One region of the Pseudarthrobacter linnaei genome, then DNA from elsewhere that is predicted to be linked to it. Evidence: riboswitches for the same ligand, from Rfam matches in the RefSeq annotation. Region 1 holds a riboswitch; each other region holds the start of a gene.

Region 1 (5,143 bases):
TTCCAGGGCGTCGACGAAGCGCTTGCCCGACTCGGCTCCCCCCGCGATGTTGAAGGAAACGATGGCGCCAGTCCCCTTCGGGCCATACTTGCGGCCGCGCTCGTACCAGGGGCTGGACGGCAGCCCTGCATAGGCGACGGATTCGACGTCGTCCCTGGCCTCAAGCCAGCCGGCCACCTTGATGGCGTTGGCGACGTGCCGCTCCATCCTCAGGCTCAGGGTCTCGATGCCCTGGGCGATGAGGAAGGCGTTGAACGGGGACACCGCCGAGCCGAGGTCGCGCAGCAGCTGGACGCGCGCCTTGAGGATGTAGGAGAGGTTGGCGCCGAGGGCGCCGTCCTTGCCGAGGTCGCGGGCGTAGACCAGGCCGTTGTAGGTGGGGTCCGGGGTGTTGAAGCCGGGGAAACGCTCCGGGTCCTTGCCGAAGTCGAAGTTGCCGGAATCCACGATCACGCCCGCGATCGCGGCGCCGTGGCCACCAAGGTACTTGGTGGCGGAATGCACCACAATGTCCGCCCCCCACTCGATAGGCCGGATGAGGAAGGGGGTGGAGAGCGTGTTGTCCACTATCAGCGGGATCCCGGCCTCGTGTGCCACCTGCGAGATGCCCTCGATGTCCAGCACGTCCTGGCGGGGGTTGGAGACCACTTCGCCGAAGAACAGCTTGGTGTTGGGCTGCACCGCGTCGCGCCACTGGGCCAGGTTGTCCGGATCCTCGACGAAGGTGACGGAGATGCCGAATTTCTTCAGGGTGTGCGCCAGCAGGTTATACGTGCCGCCATAGAGGCTGGGGCTGGCCACCACATGGTCGCCGGCCTCGGCGACGTTCATGATCGCCAAGGTCTCCGCGGCCATGCCGGAGCTCAGCAGCAGCGCCGCGAGTCCGCCCTCCAGGCTGGCCACCCGCTGTTCGACGGCGTCCTGGGTGGGGTTGCCGATCCGGGTGTAGATGGGAGCCAGTTCGGCAAGGGCGAAGCGGTTAGCGGCGCTTTCGGCGCTGGGGAAGACGAACGACGTCGTCTGGTAGATCGGCAGTGAGCGGGCGCCGGTGGCGCTGTCCGGCTCCTGGCCGGCGTGGATCTGACGGGTTTCAAAGGACCAGGCGCTGGACATTGGGACACTCCTCAAGGGACCGGGCCCAGGCATCCCCCGGGCCCATTGGACCGGGGCTGCACTGGCGCCGCGCTTGCCGTCCGGCGGGTGCCGGTCGGCCAGGTCTTCACCCGGGGCACCCCACCGCGTGACGAGGGTTGCCGGCCAGCAAGCCGGGGCTGTGCGCTGGCACTCATGACCTGCCCCCAGTCTAGGAACCCGTTCCGGCTGTGGATACCTTTGTGACATGAACATGAAGTTGCACGGCCCGCGGGGACAAGAGAGCCCTGCCGTTCGCCGGGGTGACGCGGACCGATACCCGGCGGAGAAACCCCCAAAAGGACATCCCATCATGGTTAGGGCAGCCTAAGCTGAGAGCCGCATCACAAAGTGTCAAGATGAGGGCATGCGCATGGATCACGTCTCTTACGCCTGTGAACAAGATGGCCTAGCTGCCACCACCGAACGAATTGCGTCTGCCCTCGGCGTCGAAGCCGTGAAGGGCGGAGTACACCCCAGATTCGGGACCCGCAACATGATCATCCCGCTCGCGGGACACAAATATGTCGAGGTCGTGGAGGTCCTGAACCACCCCGCGTCCGACAAGGCCCCCTTCGGCCAGGCCGTCCGCGCCCGCTCCGAAGCAGGCGGCGGCTGGATGGGCTGGTGCGTCGAAGTTGACGACCTCGCCCCGTTCGAGGAGCGGCTCGGCCGCGCCGCCGTCAACGGCAACCGCAAGTTCCCGGACGGCCGAGAACTGGTCTGGAAACAGATCGGCATCCTCGGGCTCATCGCCGACCCCCAGGTCCCCTACATGCTCAAATGGGAAGGCGATCCGGACCTCCACCCGTCGAAAGCCTACGAGAGCAACGTCAAGATGTCCGCCCTCACGATCGCCGGCTCGGCAGGGCGTGTCACCGAATGGCTCGGTGTCCCGGTCGAGAAGCCGCTGGAAGACGTGGCCGTGAACTGGCTCGCTCCCCGCGGGACGCCCGGCATCCTCTCCGTCACCTTTGAAACGGCCTCCGGAGCCGTCACCATCTAACGCCCCACACTTCGGCCGCCATCAGCGGGTGCCAATGACGTCACCCACCGATGGCGGCCGATACTTTTTAACGCCGCCCCGGCCCCGGGCTGAGCTGGACGTGCTCCCGGCTTTTAGGGTTGGTGTGTGGTTTTGTGGTGTGCGCGGGGTCATCCGAGGCCGATGGACTTCCCGAACAGGCTGAAGCCGACGAACGCGACGACGTCCAGCACGGCGTGCGCAATCACCAGCGGCATCAGGCGCCGGGTCTTGATGTAGACGAGCGCGAAGATGACGCCCATGATGGCGTTGCCGATGAACGGCCCGAAGCCCTGGTAGAGGTGGTAACTGCCGCGCAGCATCGAACTGGCTAAGATCGCCAGCGGCAGGCTCCAGCCGAGCTTAGGGAGCCGGTCCAGCAGGTAACCCACCACGATCACTTCCTCCACTATCCCGTGCCGGATCGCGGAGAGGACCAGCACCGGGACCGTCCACCAGTAGGAATCCAGCGCGCTGGGGATGATCGCCGTCGTGATGCCCAGCGCCCGGCCCGCGGCGTACAGGCCCAGGGACGGGATGCCGATCAGCGCCGCCAGCCCGAACCCCTGCAGCAGGTCCCGGCCGGGGCGGGCGAAATTGAGGCCCAGTTTCTGGAACGCCGTGACGCCGCGGCTGCCGCCTCCGGACAGGCTTGACGTCCGGTGGTCGGTGAGGAAATAGAGCGCCAGGACCACCGGCACCAGAGCGAAGAAGATGTCCAGCAGCTGGTAGGTGAGATCGAAGTATTCGCGGTTGCTTTGCGACCGGTTCAGGGTGGAGGTGCCCTCCGCCAGCGGCGCCCGGGTCATCTTGTCCAGCAACTGGACGACCGAGTACACAGCGGACTGCCCCAGGGACAGGCCCAGGACGATCCAGACTTCTAAGCGCAGACGGCGGCGGGAGGGAACGAGCATGTTCCTATCTTGCCCGGTCTTGGCTTGCCCGGTCTTGCCCGGCTTGCCGCCTATGCTGGGGTTTATGAGTGCGCCCGGGAAAATCATCATGATCCGGCACGGCCAGTCCGCGGCCAACGCCGACACCTCGATCTACAACCGGGTGCCCGATTACCGGATTCCGTTGACCGACCTCGGCGTGGAACAGGCCCGGGCCGCCGGCGAGCAGGTCCGGCGGTTGCTCGACGGCCGCCCGGTGTGCGTGTACGTCTCCCCCTACCTGCGGGCCTACCAGACCCTGGAGGCGCTCAACCTCGGTGCGCTGGTGGAGCGGGTGATCGAGGAGCCGCGGCTCCGTGAGCAGGACTGGGCCAACTTCCAGATCGCCGGTGAGATCGAGGACCAGAAGGAACTCCGTAACGCCTACGGCCACTTCTTCTACCGCTTCCGCGAAGGCGAGTCCGGCTCGGATGTCTATGACCGGATCTCCTCCTTTATGGAGACCCTGTACCGGCACTGGTCCAGGCCCGGATACGCCCCCAACGCACTGTTTGTCACCCATGGGCTCACCATGCGGCTGTTCTGCATGCGATGGTTCCACTGGTCCGTGGAGTACTTCGAGTCGCTCAACAACCCGGACAACGCCGAGGTCCGCACCCTGTACCGCACCGGGGAGGGCAAGTACGAGCTGGACAAGCCGTTCAGCCAGTGGGAGGCCCGGCGCATCGATGAGACGGTGCTGGACGCCCCGCCGATGTTCTTCTAGCAGCCGCGGCTCATTCCGGGACCCGGGCGATCACCTGCCGGAACTTCCCGCTCAGGCCGCTTTGTTCCGGCGGTTCTTCCGCGCGGACGACGTCGACATTCCCCAGTTCCAACCCGGCAAGGTACTCCAGCAGCCTGCCGGACGCCGCATGCCACACCGCCGCGGCATCGGCACCGGGTTCCGGTTCGAGCCGGAGCCGGAGGGTCGCCGGACCTGTCTGGACAAGCTGGCCGCGGTGCAGTCCTGGCGTTTCGTTGACCACCGATCCGATGGCGAGCGGCAGGACCCGGACCGTGGTGCCGTCGGCGCCCAGCAGCCGCAGGACATCGTCACGGCGGCCCGCGACCCGGATGGCCGGCAGCGGGCTGCCGCACCCGCACGGGCCGGTCTTCGCCAGCACCGAGTCGCCGAGGTCGTAGCGGATGATCGGCTGCACGCGGTTGGCGAGGTTGGTGAGCAGCGCGGTGTGGGACGGCTCCCCCGGCGGTGTGGGTGAGTAGTCGGCCCCGACCGGTTCCAGGATGGCCCAGTCACTGTTGACGTGCAGCCAGCCGCGGGCGCAGTCGAATGCCAGCGGGGTGAACTCGGAGGCCGCGTAGGCATCGTGGACGGCAGCGCCGAACGCCTCCGCGATGCGGGCCCGCACGTCCGGGCCGCAGGATTCGCCGGCGAGCTCCACCACTACCGGTTTCAGGTGGAGCCGGCCGGCCACCTGCTCCTCGGCGAGCAGCGCGAGGGCACTCGGGTAGCCGGTGACGGCCGAGGGGTCGTAGTCGTTCAGGGCTGCCACGAGCCGCGCCAGCGGCTGCTGCACCGGGAACGCCCGGAACGCCCGCCGCCGCCACCCGCTGCGCCGGCGCTGCCATTGCACCCAGCCCGCCCCGGCGTAGTGTCCGCCCGTGCCCACCACAGCCGCCCAGCGCAGCCCGCGGCGGGCCATCGCCAGCAGCTCGGCCGGAGACAGCCAGGCCAGGTCGACGCGGAGGATAAAGGACTGGGAGACCGCCAGGGAACGCGGGTCGTGCACGAAGATCCCGGGGTGCCCGGTGGTGCCCGACGTGGTGCAGACGAAATACCGGCCCAGGAACGGCGTTCCGACCAGGGACGGATCGGCGATGAACGCCTCGACCCCGGCGCGGGTAACGGCGGGGTCGGTGACCCAGTCGTCGAAGTTGGCCATCAGCTCCTGTTTGGTGACCGGGGGCAGCTGCGCCAGGATGACGCCGCCGGAGAGCCGGGCGGGCGCCACGTCCCGGTACAGGTGCCGGTAGAACGGCGAGCTGGTCCGGGCGTGGGTGACGATCGCTGCCAGCCTGGCCTCGCGGCGCC
Region 2 (5,143 bases), on a different contig from region 1:
GCTGCAGCGGGAGCCGTTTCCCGCAGGCGGGCTGGCCGCCGTCGTCGAACGGGCCGTCGACGTGACCATGCAGGGAACCATAACCGGGGACCCGGCGGCCCAGGGCTCATCCCTGGGCAGGGTCCGCCGCGGCCGACCCTGACCGCGGACCGTAACAGCCCTAAACCTGCTTGAGCCCCTGGCCGAGGTCGCGGGTCAGGTCCTCGAGGTCCTCGAGGCCCACGGAGAGGCGCACCACCCCGTCACTAAGCCCGATCGCCGCCCGGCCTCCGGGCCCCATGGCGCGGTGCGTTGTGGTGGCGGGGTGGGTGATGAGCGACTTCGAATCGCCCAGGTTGTTCGAGATATCGATGATCCGCAGCGCGTCGAGCAGCGCGAACGCAGCCTCTCTCGCTGAACGCCCGGCGGACGGGGAGAGCTCGAAGGTCAGCACGGTGCCGCCGGCCTTCATTTGCCGGGCGGCCAGTTCGTACTGCGGGTGGGACGGCAGCAGCGGGTACCTGACCCAGCTGACCGCGGGCTGCTCCTCCAGCCATTCGGCAAGCTGCAGCGCGGAGGCGGAGGAATGGTTCACGCGCAGGGCCATGGTCTCCAGCCCCTTGGTCAGCACCCAGGCGTTGAACGCGGAGAGCGCCGGGCCGGTGTGGCGCATGAGCTGCTTGACGGGACCCTCGATGAACTCCTTGGTGCCCAGGATCGCGCCGCCGAGCACCCGGCCCTGGCCGTCGATGTGTTTGGTCCCCGAATACACGACCACGTCCGCGCCGAGCTCCCCGCAGCGCTGCAGCAGGGGGGTGGCAAAGACATTGTCGACGACGACCGTCGCCCCGGCGGCGTGCGCCAGGTCGCTCACGGCGGCGATATCCACAATTTCCTGCATTGGGTTCGACGGCGACTCGAAGAAGACGGCCGTGGTCGGTTCGGACAGCGCGGACCGCCACTGCTCCAGGTCCGGGCCGTCCACAAAGACCGTCTCGACGCCCCAGCGGGGAAGAATTTCGTTGAGGATCACGAAGCAGGATCCGAACAGCGAACGGGCCGCGACCACCCGGTCGCCGGCGGCCAGCAGGGCGCCGAGGGCGGTGAAGACCGCGGACATGCCCGAGGCGGTGGCGAAGCATGCCTCGGTGCCCTCGAGCAGCCGGAGCCGTTCCTGGAAGGTGGCCACCGAGGGGTTGCCGTAGCGGGAGTAGACGAAGCGCTCGTCCTCGCCGGTGAAGGCGCGCTCCGCGGCGGCCGCGGATTCGTACACGAAGCCGGAGTTCAGGAAGACCGGTTCGGACGTTTCCTGGAAGGCGGTGCGGTCGAGTCCGCCGCGGACGGCCTGGGTGTCGGCGCTCCAGCCGGCGGCGTCAGGGTTGAAGGTCACTTAGTGCTTTCCGAGGTGGTGGGCAGGCCGCGGTTCTTCCAGCCGTTGACGGTGCGTTCGCCGTGGCGGTCCGGCTCGCCCTCGAAGCCCTCAAGGACGTTGTAGGACATGAACCCGGCCTCCGTCGCCGCCGTCGCCGCGGCCACGGACCGGGCGCCCGAACGGCACAGGAAGACCAGTTCGGTGCTGCCGCCGGGCGCCTGTTGTTTCAGCTGCAGCGTTAGCTGTTCTATGAAGCGCGCATTGGGGATGCCGCCGGCCAGGTTCCACTGGATGAAGAGCGGGTCATTGCGCTTGATGCCCGCGGCCGCGGTGTCCGGGATGCCGATGTGAGCCCATTCGCCCTCGGTACGGACGTCCACCAGAATGGCGCCGTCCTCCAGCTTGGCCCAGGCCTCCTGCGGGCTGAGGTCCCCGGCGTAGCTCACGCGTGGCCCCCGCCGTCGAACTCGAGATCATCCACGGCATTGGCGACGGCGGCGTCGGCGCTGGCGACCGCGGCCGGCAGCACCACGGCCTGCGCCACGATGACGCGGCCGCCGTTGGACGTGGCGGCCGGGCCGCCGTGCAGCACATAGCCCTCGGCGAGGGCGGCCGAGACGCGCTCGCAGAAGGCGCGGTCATCGGGGCCCGTGAACAGGCGGTATGCCAGTTTCTCCCCGGCGGCACCGTGGACTGCGGGGGCGGGTGCTGTTGCGGGGACAGCGGGGGCGGAAGCGTCAGGCACGACGGATCTCCTTCTTTCACGCTTGCAGCTCGAATGGGTCGATTGCCGAGTATTCACCTGAGGCACCCCGCCGCGAAAGGGAGGGTTGCCGACCGGCCAGTCAGGGCTTGGCGCCGGTTCTCATTACTCACCAAAAACGTAACACCTGCAACGCCGGCAGCACCGCCGCGGCCGTCATGTTAAGTAACGGTCCTTCAAGCAACGCGGGGTCAGCTACGGCCCATCCCGGCGCCCCGGATGGGCGCTAGCTGACCCCGCGTTGTTTCGGTAACGGGCTACTCGATCGTGGCGTACAGCGCGTTGAGCTCCGCCGTGAGCTGCCGGCGCAGCTCCGGCGTGCCGATTTCCTTGCCGTCGATGTGGTTGACGGGCGCCAGCAGCCGGATGCTGGAGATTAGCCACACGGCATCGGCGTCGTACAGGTCGCGGGGCTCCAGCGGGCCGTAGCCCAGCTCCCAGCCCGCGGCCTTGGCCGCGGTGAACAAGGCGCCCTGCGAGGTGCCGGGCAGGATCCCGCTGTCGAGCTGGGGCGTGATGAGCCGCCGGACGGTGCGGACCCCGCCGGCGCCGTCGTCGGTGGTCTCCAGGTGGGCGAGCAGCACGGTCGACGTCGGACCCTCCAGGACCTGGCCGTCCGCGGAGGTGAAGATGACGTCGTCCGCGCCCTGGGCGCGGGCGTAGCGAAGCGCGGCCATGTTGACGGCGTAGGACAGGGTCTTGGCGCCCAGGAGCAGCCACGGGGCCCGTTCCCCGATGTCGCTGTCGTAGCCGCGGTCCAGCAGAATGACGTCGATCCCGGTGTCGCGCTGGCGCCTCCCGGCGGGCCCGGGGGCGGAGGCCTGGACCCAGCAGGTGGGCCCGGGCGCACCTTCGACGCCGCGGGTTACGAGGAGCTTGACCACGAGTTCGTCGTCCCCGACACTTGCGGCGGCCGGCACGTGCCGGCGCCGGTATTCGCTGGTCGCCGTCGTGATGGCCCGGCGCCAGGCGTCCTCGGCCGGGATGTCCAGCTCCAGCAGCCGGGCGGACCCGGCCAGCCGGTCCAGGTGCGCCTGGAGCTTGCGGGGCTGCCCGCCCACGGCCAGCAGCGACTCGAAAACACCGTCGCCGCGGGTGGCGCCCTGGTCCGTCGCCATCAGCTGCGGCCTCGTGGCGTCGGCCAGCCGACCGCCGTCGAACGCGGGATCCAGGAACACCAGCACCGGGACGGGGGCGGGGACGGCAGCAGGAGAAGTCATGGCTTCAGCTTAGTGCGGCGGGCTGCGGGATAGGATTTGACGGTTGCCCGTTCCGGAACTGTTCCGCGGGTCTGGAGCTTGAGGGGTTCGTCTGTGTTGTGGCCATTTTCCCTGGCGGAATCCCTGCCCTCCTGGGTGATCCTGATCCTCACCGTCGTTGACCTCGCCATCCGGGTGCTGGCACTCGGCATCATCCCCGGAAACCGGCGCCCCACCACGGCCATGGCCTGGCTGCTGATCATCTTCTTCGTCCCGGCCGTGGGCCTGGTCCTCTTCCTGCTCTTCGGCAATTTCCGGCTCTCCCGCAAGCGCCGGGCACAGCAGGACGCCGTGAGCACCCGGGTACGCGCCGGCGCCTCCGACCTGGCGATGCTGGAAAGCCGCTACGAGGGCCCGGAATGGGTCTCCTCCGCGGCGGAACTGAACAAGACTCTGGGCTCGCTGCCGATGGTGGACGGCAACCGGGTGGAGCTCCTGCCCGGCTACCCGACCTCGATCAAGGCGATGGCGGCCGCCGTCCGGGAGGCCAAGGAATTCGTCAACGCGGAGTTCTACATTTTGAGCTCGGACCATGTCACGGACGAGCTGTTGACCGCAATGGAGGAGGCCGCCGACCGCGGCGTAAAAGTCCGCCTCCTGTTCGACCACCTGGGGACCCTGCGCATCAAGGGCTACAGCCGTTTGATCGCCCGGCTCAAGGCCAGCAAGATCCGCTGGCGGCCCATGCTGCCGCTGAACCCGCTGCAGGGGCAATGGCGCCGGCCGGACCTGCGCAACCACCGCAAGATCATGGTGGTCGACGGTGAGATCGCGTTCACCGGGTCGCAGAACCTGATCGAGCCCTCCTACAACAACCCGCGGCACCGCAAGATGGGCCGCGAATGGGTCGAGCTGATGGCGTCCCTGCGCGGGCCGATCGTCACCACCCTCAACGTCGTCTTCGCCACCGACTGGCTCAGTGAAACCGACGAATCCCTCGAGGACCAGCTCGCGCACCGGCCCGAACTGCACGCCGGGCACGTCACGGCCCAGGTGGTGCCCAGCGGCCCCGGCTTCATCACCGAAAACAACCTGCGGCTCTTCAACACGCTGATCTACTCCGCGCAGCGCAAGATCTCGATCTGCAGCCCCTACTTCGTCCCCGATGATTCGCTGCTGTATGCGGTGACGACGGCGGCGCAGCGCGGCGTCGACGTCGAGCTCTTCGTCTCGGAAAAGGGCGACCAGTTCCTGGTCCACCATGCCCAGCAGTCCTACTACGAGGCGCTGCTGGAGGCCGGGGTGCGGATCTACCTCTATAAGGCCCCGTTCGTGCTCCATGCCAAGCACTTCACGATCGACAACGAGGTGGCCGTGCTGGGTTCCAGCAACATGGACATGCGTTCCTTCTCGCTGAACCTCGAGGTCTCGGTGATGCTCCTGGGGGAGGACATCGTGCAGCGGATCAGCGTCGTGGAGGACACATACCGGGACATTTCGCGCGAACTGACGCTCGAGGACTGGATGAAGCGGCCGATGGGGGTCAAATACGTGGACAACGTCGCCCGGCTAACGGCGACGCTGCAGTAGCCGGCACCCGCCGCAGCCCAGGCGCCCGCCGCAGCCCGGGTGCGCGCCGCAGCGGCGCGGTTGTCAGCCGGGCGGGAACTCCGCGCCGAGCGCCGAAAGGACCCCGAAGGCCTTGGTCCGGATCTCCTCGTACTCCTCCTGAGGCGAGGAATCCGCCGTAATCGCGCCGCCGACGCCCAGGCTGAGTCCGGTGCCGCCTCCGGGCAGCTTCCTCAGGAGGAGGGTGCGGATCGCGACCGC
Region 3 (5,143 bases), on a different contig from region 1:
TCGTCGAACAGCTCCGTGGGGAAGGGGCCTGCGCCCACCCGGGTGGTGTACGCCTTGATGATGCCGATGGAGCGCGAGATGCGGGTGGGGCCGATACCCGAGCCCACGGAGGCGCCGCCGGCCGTCGGGTTCGAGGAGGTCACGAAGGGGTAGGTGCCGTGGTCGACGTCCAGGAAGGTGGCCTGGCCGCCCTCCATGAGGACCACCTTGCCCTCGTCCAGGGCGGTGTTCAGGACATAGGTGCTGTCGATGACCAGCGGGCGGAGCCGCTCGGCGAAGGACAGGAAGTACTCCACGATCTCATCCACCTCGATGTCGCGGCGGTTGTAGACCTTGACCAGAAGCTCGTTCTTCTGCCGCAGCGACCCTTCGACCTTCTGGCGCAGGATCGAGGCGTCAAAGACGTCCTGGACGCGGATGCCGAGGCGGGCCACCTTGTCCATGTAAGCCGGGCCGATGCCGCGGCCGGTGGTGCCGATGGCGCGGGAGCCGAGGAAACGCTCGGTGACCTTGTCCAGGACCTGGTGGTAGGGCGCCACGAGGTGGGCGTTGGCGGAGACACGCAGCTTGGAGGTGTCGGCGCCGCGGGCTTCGAGTCCGTCGATCTCCTGGAACAGCGCCTCGAGGTTCACCACGCAGCCGTTACCGATGATCGGAACCGCGTTGGGGCTCAGGATGCCGGCCGGAAGGAGCTTGAGCTCATACTTCTCACCGCCTACGACGACGGTGTGCCCGGCATTGTTGCCGCCGTTGGGCTTGACGACGTAGTCGACTCGGCCACCAAGCAGGTCAGTGGCCTTACCTTTGCCTTCGTCGCCCCATTGGGCTCCGACGATCACGATTGCTGGCATGGGATCCTCCCCCATTCGTTCGGGCCGAAGTCCGCGTGACTCACCTGGGTGGTCACCGGAGCTCAGCGCCGTTCATGAGAATGCCCCGAATCTACCGCTGTGCTCTTACCATCAACGCCAGAGTCCGGGGCTCTTACCACCCAAGTTTAGCCGATCACGGTCGCGGCAGTTCATTTGACCATCCAATGGACTTCCCGCCGGCCGCTGCCCGCGGCCCGGCGTCCAGCCCGCGGAACTTCGGCGCACGCACTTGCGCCGGCAGGCCGGGTGGAATTAAGTGAGAGCTGACCATCCCGAGCGGCCGAGGGACCTGGACCATTGACGCCGCAGCAACCCTGTCCCGGCCACGGCCTTGTGGCGGCAAAGGGTGCTACCGCCAGGACCGATGGAAAGGAAGCGCCCCATGCGCCAGAACACCGACCATATCCGCGCCACGCACGCCGGATCCCTGCCCCGCACCCCCGAGCTCATCGCCGCGAACGAGGCCAAGGAAGCAGACGGCGTCACCCCCGAGTTCCTGGATCTGCTGGAAACCTCCGTGGTGGACATCGTCCAGCACCAGAAAAACCTCGGCATCGACATCCCCAACGACGGCGAATACGGGCATACGATGTCCGGCCCGGTGGACTACGGCGCATGGTGGAACTACTCCTTCAGCCGGCTCGGCGGCCTTGAGCCGACGGACGTCGACCGCTGGGCTGACGCCGCGGTGCACCGCTCCACGCCGGGCCACATCGTGCTGACCTCCTTCCCGGACCGGCGCGACCGGCAGAAGTTCAATGAGGCCTACAACGATCCGTTCTCCGGGATCCTGGCCCACCGCAAGAGTGTCACGCAGCCAAAGATTGCCGGCCCGCTGAGCTACACCGGGCAGGCCCTCGTGGGCTCGGATATCGCCAACCTCAAAACCGGCTTGGCCGCCGCCGGACTGGCCGAGGGCTTCGTCGCTTCCCTCTCCCCCGGCTCCTGCGCCCGCGTCGCCAACGAGTACTACAAGACCGATGAGGAACTCCTCTACGCCTGCGCGGACGCCATGCGCGAGGAGTACAAGGCCATCGTCGACGCCGGACTCACGGTCCAGCTCGACGATCCGTCGCTGGCCGAAAGCTGGGACCAGATCAACCCGGAACCGGCTCTGGCGGATTATCTCAAATTCATCCAGCTCAGGGTTGAAGCCACCAATTGGGCCCTGCGCGGCCTCCCCCAGGAGCAGATCCGTCTGCACGTCTGCTGGGGTTCCTGGCACGGCCCGCACACCACGGACATCCCCTTCGCGGACATCCTCGGCTCCGTACTGCAGGTCAATGCCGGCGGCTACTCCTTCGAGGCCGCCAATGTCCGCCACGAGCACGAGTGGCGCGTCTGGGAGGACACCCAGCTCCCCGACGGAAAAGTGATCATCCCCGGCGTCGTCTCCCACGCCACCAACGTCGTCGAGCACCCGGACCTGGTGGCGGACCGGATCGTACGCTTTGCCCAGCTGGTGGGCCGGGAAAATGTGATTGCTTCCACAGACTGCGGTCTCGGCGGACGGGTGCACCCGCAAATCGCCTTTGCCAAGCTGGAATCCCTGGGGGAAGGCGCCCGCCGGGCCACCGCGCGGCTCTGGTGACCGGGTCTGGGCAGAAACGTCATTTCGCAGGGCTTGATAGACTAATAAGGATCGACCAGGAATCGGTCCACACCACATTTTCAAACCACACCGTACTTGTCATGCCCCGGTACCCGGCATGCCGCGTACGGTCTGGCAGCTTTACCAATCCCGCAGGAGACTCAGCAATATATGACAGCCTTGGCCACTGAAAATTCACGCGAACAGCTTCTGAGCCGCCGCTACGAACCTAGCGTTGCAGCAGTCAACGAACTGTGCGACACGCTGCAGGCAACCAAAGCTGGCATGAACGTCCCGTACGTGGACCCGCTGCACGACGTCGACGAATGCCGGATCATCAGCCTCTTCTCCAACATCGGAACCGAGGACGAGTCGGGTTTCATCACCGCCGGTGACGAGGAAGCTGCCACCCGCCTGCTCGGCGTCCAGTGGAAGCTCGGCCTGCGGCCCGAGTACGTCATGCCCTGGAACGTCCACCCCTGGTACGTGCCAGGCGAGCCCAACGGCAAGTTCACGCCGGACCAGATTTCCGCAGGCCTGAAGCCTCTGCTGAAATTCCTCGCCGTCGTACCCCGCGCCTCAGTGATTGTGGCGCACGGCACCGAAGCCAACCGCCTCGCGAACCTGCTCCTCAAGACCGAGGTGCCCATGATCTGGCGCCGCGGCCTCAAGACCTACAAGGTCCGCTCGCTCAGCGGCCGCGCCTTCGCCGGCACGCCGGCCCGCCAGGAGCAGTACCTTGAAGAGATGGGCGCCGTCTACGCGGACGCCATGGCCCGCACCGGTCTGGCCAAGCCCAGCTAGTTCTCCGAAACGACAACGGCGGGCGCCCACCCAACTGGTGGACGCCCGCCGTCGGACTTTAACAAACAACGCGGGGTCACTTCCCGCCCATCCCGGTGTGCGGAATGGGCCGTAAGTGACCCCGCGTTGTTGTTGGCGGTTAGCGCTTTTCGGCTTCGATGGCTGCCTTGGCGGCGGGGTCCGAGTCCTTGAGGAACTTCTCGATCCGCTCCAGTTCCTCGGCCTCGCCGATCGCAGCGGACGCCCGGCCCAGGGAATACAGGGCCCGGAGGAAGCCGCGGTTCGGTTCGTGTTCCCACGGGATGGGCCCGACGCCGCGCCAGCCGTTGCGGCGCAGCGAATCCAGGCCGCGGTGGTAGCCGACACGGGAGTAGGCGTAGGAATCGATGGTCCGGCCCTCGCTCCACGCTTCCTCGGCCAGCACGGCCCACAGCAGCGAGGACGTCGGGTGCTTTTCCACCAGGTCCAGGGCTTCCTGGCCCGCGTCCAGCGCCGCGTAGACCTCGGTTTCGGCGGGCAGGAGCGTGGGCTCGGGACCCATCAGGTTCCGGCGGAAATCCTCCGACATGCCTAGAACGTCCTGCCGGTGGAGCCGAGCTGCTGGGCAGCCTCGACCACGCGGGCCGCGAGGCCGGCCTCGGCGGAGGCGCCCCAGACGCGCGGGTCGTACAGCTTCTTGTTGCCGACTTCGCCATCGACCTTGAGCACGCCGTCGTAGTTGCGGAACATGTGGTCCGCCACGGGCCGGGTGAAGGCGTACTGGGTGTCGGTGTCGATGTTCATTTTGATCACACCGTAGGAGACGGCGTCGGCGATCTCCTTTTCGGAGGACCCGGAGCCGCCGTGGAAGACCAGGTCGAACGGGTTGGCCTTGCCGATCTTGGCGCCGACCTGCTCCTGGATGTCCTTGAGGATCTCCGGGCGGAGCTTGACGCCGCCGGGCTTGTAGACGCCGTGCACGTTGCCGAAGGTCAGCGCCGTGATGTAGCGGCCGTTCTCGCCGGCACCGAGGGCATCGATGGTGGCGAGCGCGTCCTCAACCGTGGTGTACAGCTTGTCATTGATGGCGTTCTCGACGCCGTCCTCCTCGCCGCCGACCGTGCCGATCTCGACCTCGAGGATCATCTTGGCGGCAGCGGTGCGTTCCAGCAGTTCACGGGCGATGCGCAGGTTTTCCGGCAGGGTCTCGGCGGAGCCGTCCCACATGTGGGAGTTGAAGAGCGGGTTGCGGCCGGCCTTCACCTCGGCTTCGGAGGCTGCCAGCAGCGGCAGGACGAGCCCATCCAGCTTGTCCTTGGGGCAGTGGTCCGTGTGCAGGGCGATGTTGACGCCGTAGTTCTTGGCGACTTCGCGGGCAAACGCGGCGAAGCCGAGCGAACCGGCCACCATGTCCTTGGTGGAGGCCCCGGACCAGTAGGCGGCGCCGCCGGTGGAGACCTGGACGATGCCGTCGGACTCGGCCTCGGCGAAACCGCGCAGGGCCGCGTTGAGGGTCTGGGAGGACGTGACGTTCACGGCGGGGAACGCGAAGCCGCCCGTCTTAGCGCGGTCGATCATCTCGGAGTAGATCTCTGGGGTTGCAATGGGCATGCTGACTCCTAAAGTGAGTTTCGTCTGCGGGCTGGGCTCACCCTGGAGTGAACCTCGTCGGCTAGGAACCATCCTAGCCATTCCGGCGCCCGGGCAGTGTTTCCGGTCACTCGTGCCTGTAATACTGGCCCGCGTGTGATCCTGTTCGCCCGACTTCCGCTTCGGGCCGGCCGCGCCCCTACCCCGGGAGCTGGTTGAACACGTGCCGGCGGATCCAGGCGTGCATCGCGACGGCGGCAGCCGAGGCGGCATTGATCGATCGGGTGGAGCCGAACTGCTCGATTGA

Evidence for each region. A riboswitch is a leader RNA that binds a small molecule or an ion and turns the genes downstream of it on or off. The one in region 1 is predicted to bind S-adenosylmethionine.
Region 2: another riboswitch for S-adenosylmethionine. It lies ahead of ACZYZ3_RS07295 (DUF1737 domain-containing protein); the one in region 1 lies ahead of ACZYZ3_RS10755 (bifunctional o-acetylhomoserine/o-acetylserine sulfhydrylase).
Region 3: another riboswitch for S-adenosylmethionine. It lies ahead of ACZYZ3_RS19035 (cobalamin-independent methionine synthase II family protein); the one in region 1 lies ahead of ACZYZ3_RS10755 (bifunctional o-acetylhomoserine/o-acetylserine sulfhydrylase).

What each region holds. Positions count from the first base shown of each region.
Region 1 covers NZ_JBVAYX010000009.1:113,404-118,546, forward strand. The annotation lists gene ACZYZ3_RS10755 (bifunctional o-acetylhomoserine/o-acetylserine sulfhydrylase) at 1-1,113, opposite strand, end outside; SAM riboswitch class IV at 1,178-1,293, opposite strand; gene ACZYZ3_RS10760 (VOC family protein) at 1,499-2,137, shown strand; gene ACZYZ3_RS10765 (CPBP family intramembrane glutamic endopeptidase) at 2,287-3,069, opposite strand; gene ACZYZ3_RS10770 (histidine phosphatase family protein) at 3,134-3,814, shown strand; gene ACZYZ3_RS10775 (phenylacetate--CoA ligase family protein) at 3,825-5,143, opposite strand, start outside.
Region 2 covers NZ_JBVAYX010000005.1:171,935-177,077, reverse strand. The annotation lists gene ACZYZ3_RS07310 (glutamate--cysteine ligase 2) at 1-142, shown strand, start outside; gene ACZYZ3_RS07305 (O-succinylhomoserine sulfhydrylase) at 161-1,369, opposite strand; gene ACZYZ3_RS07300 (rhodanese-like domain-containing protein) at 1,366-1,797, opposite strand; gene ACZYZ3_RS07295 (DUF1737 domain-containing protein) at 1,794-2,096, opposite strand; SAM riboswitch class IV at 2,110-2,224, opposite strand; gene ACZYZ3_RS07290 (aminodeoxychorismate lyase) at 2,372-3,334, opposite strand; gene cls (cardiolipin synthase) at 3,428-4,903, shown strand; gene pabB (aminodeoxychorismate synthase component I) at 4,967-5,143, opposite strand, start outside.
Region 3 covers NZ_JBVAYX010000038.1:14,448-19,590, reverse strand. The annotation lists gene ACZYZ3_RS19040 (adenylosuccinate synthase) at 1-851, opposite strand, end outside; SAM riboswitch class I at 1,137-1,243, shown strand; gene ACZYZ3_RS19035 (cobalamin-independent methionine synthase II family protein) at 1,255-2,463, shown strand; gene ACZYZ3_RS19030 (uracil-DNA glycosylase family protein) at 2,635-3,267, shown strand; gene ACZYZ3_RS19025 (DUF3151 domain-containing protein) at 3,407-3,835, opposite strand; gene fbaA (class II fructose-bisphosphate aldolase) at 3,838-4,857, opposite strand; gene ACZYZ3_RS19015 (TrmH family RNA methyltransferase) at 5,036-5,143, opposite strand, start outside.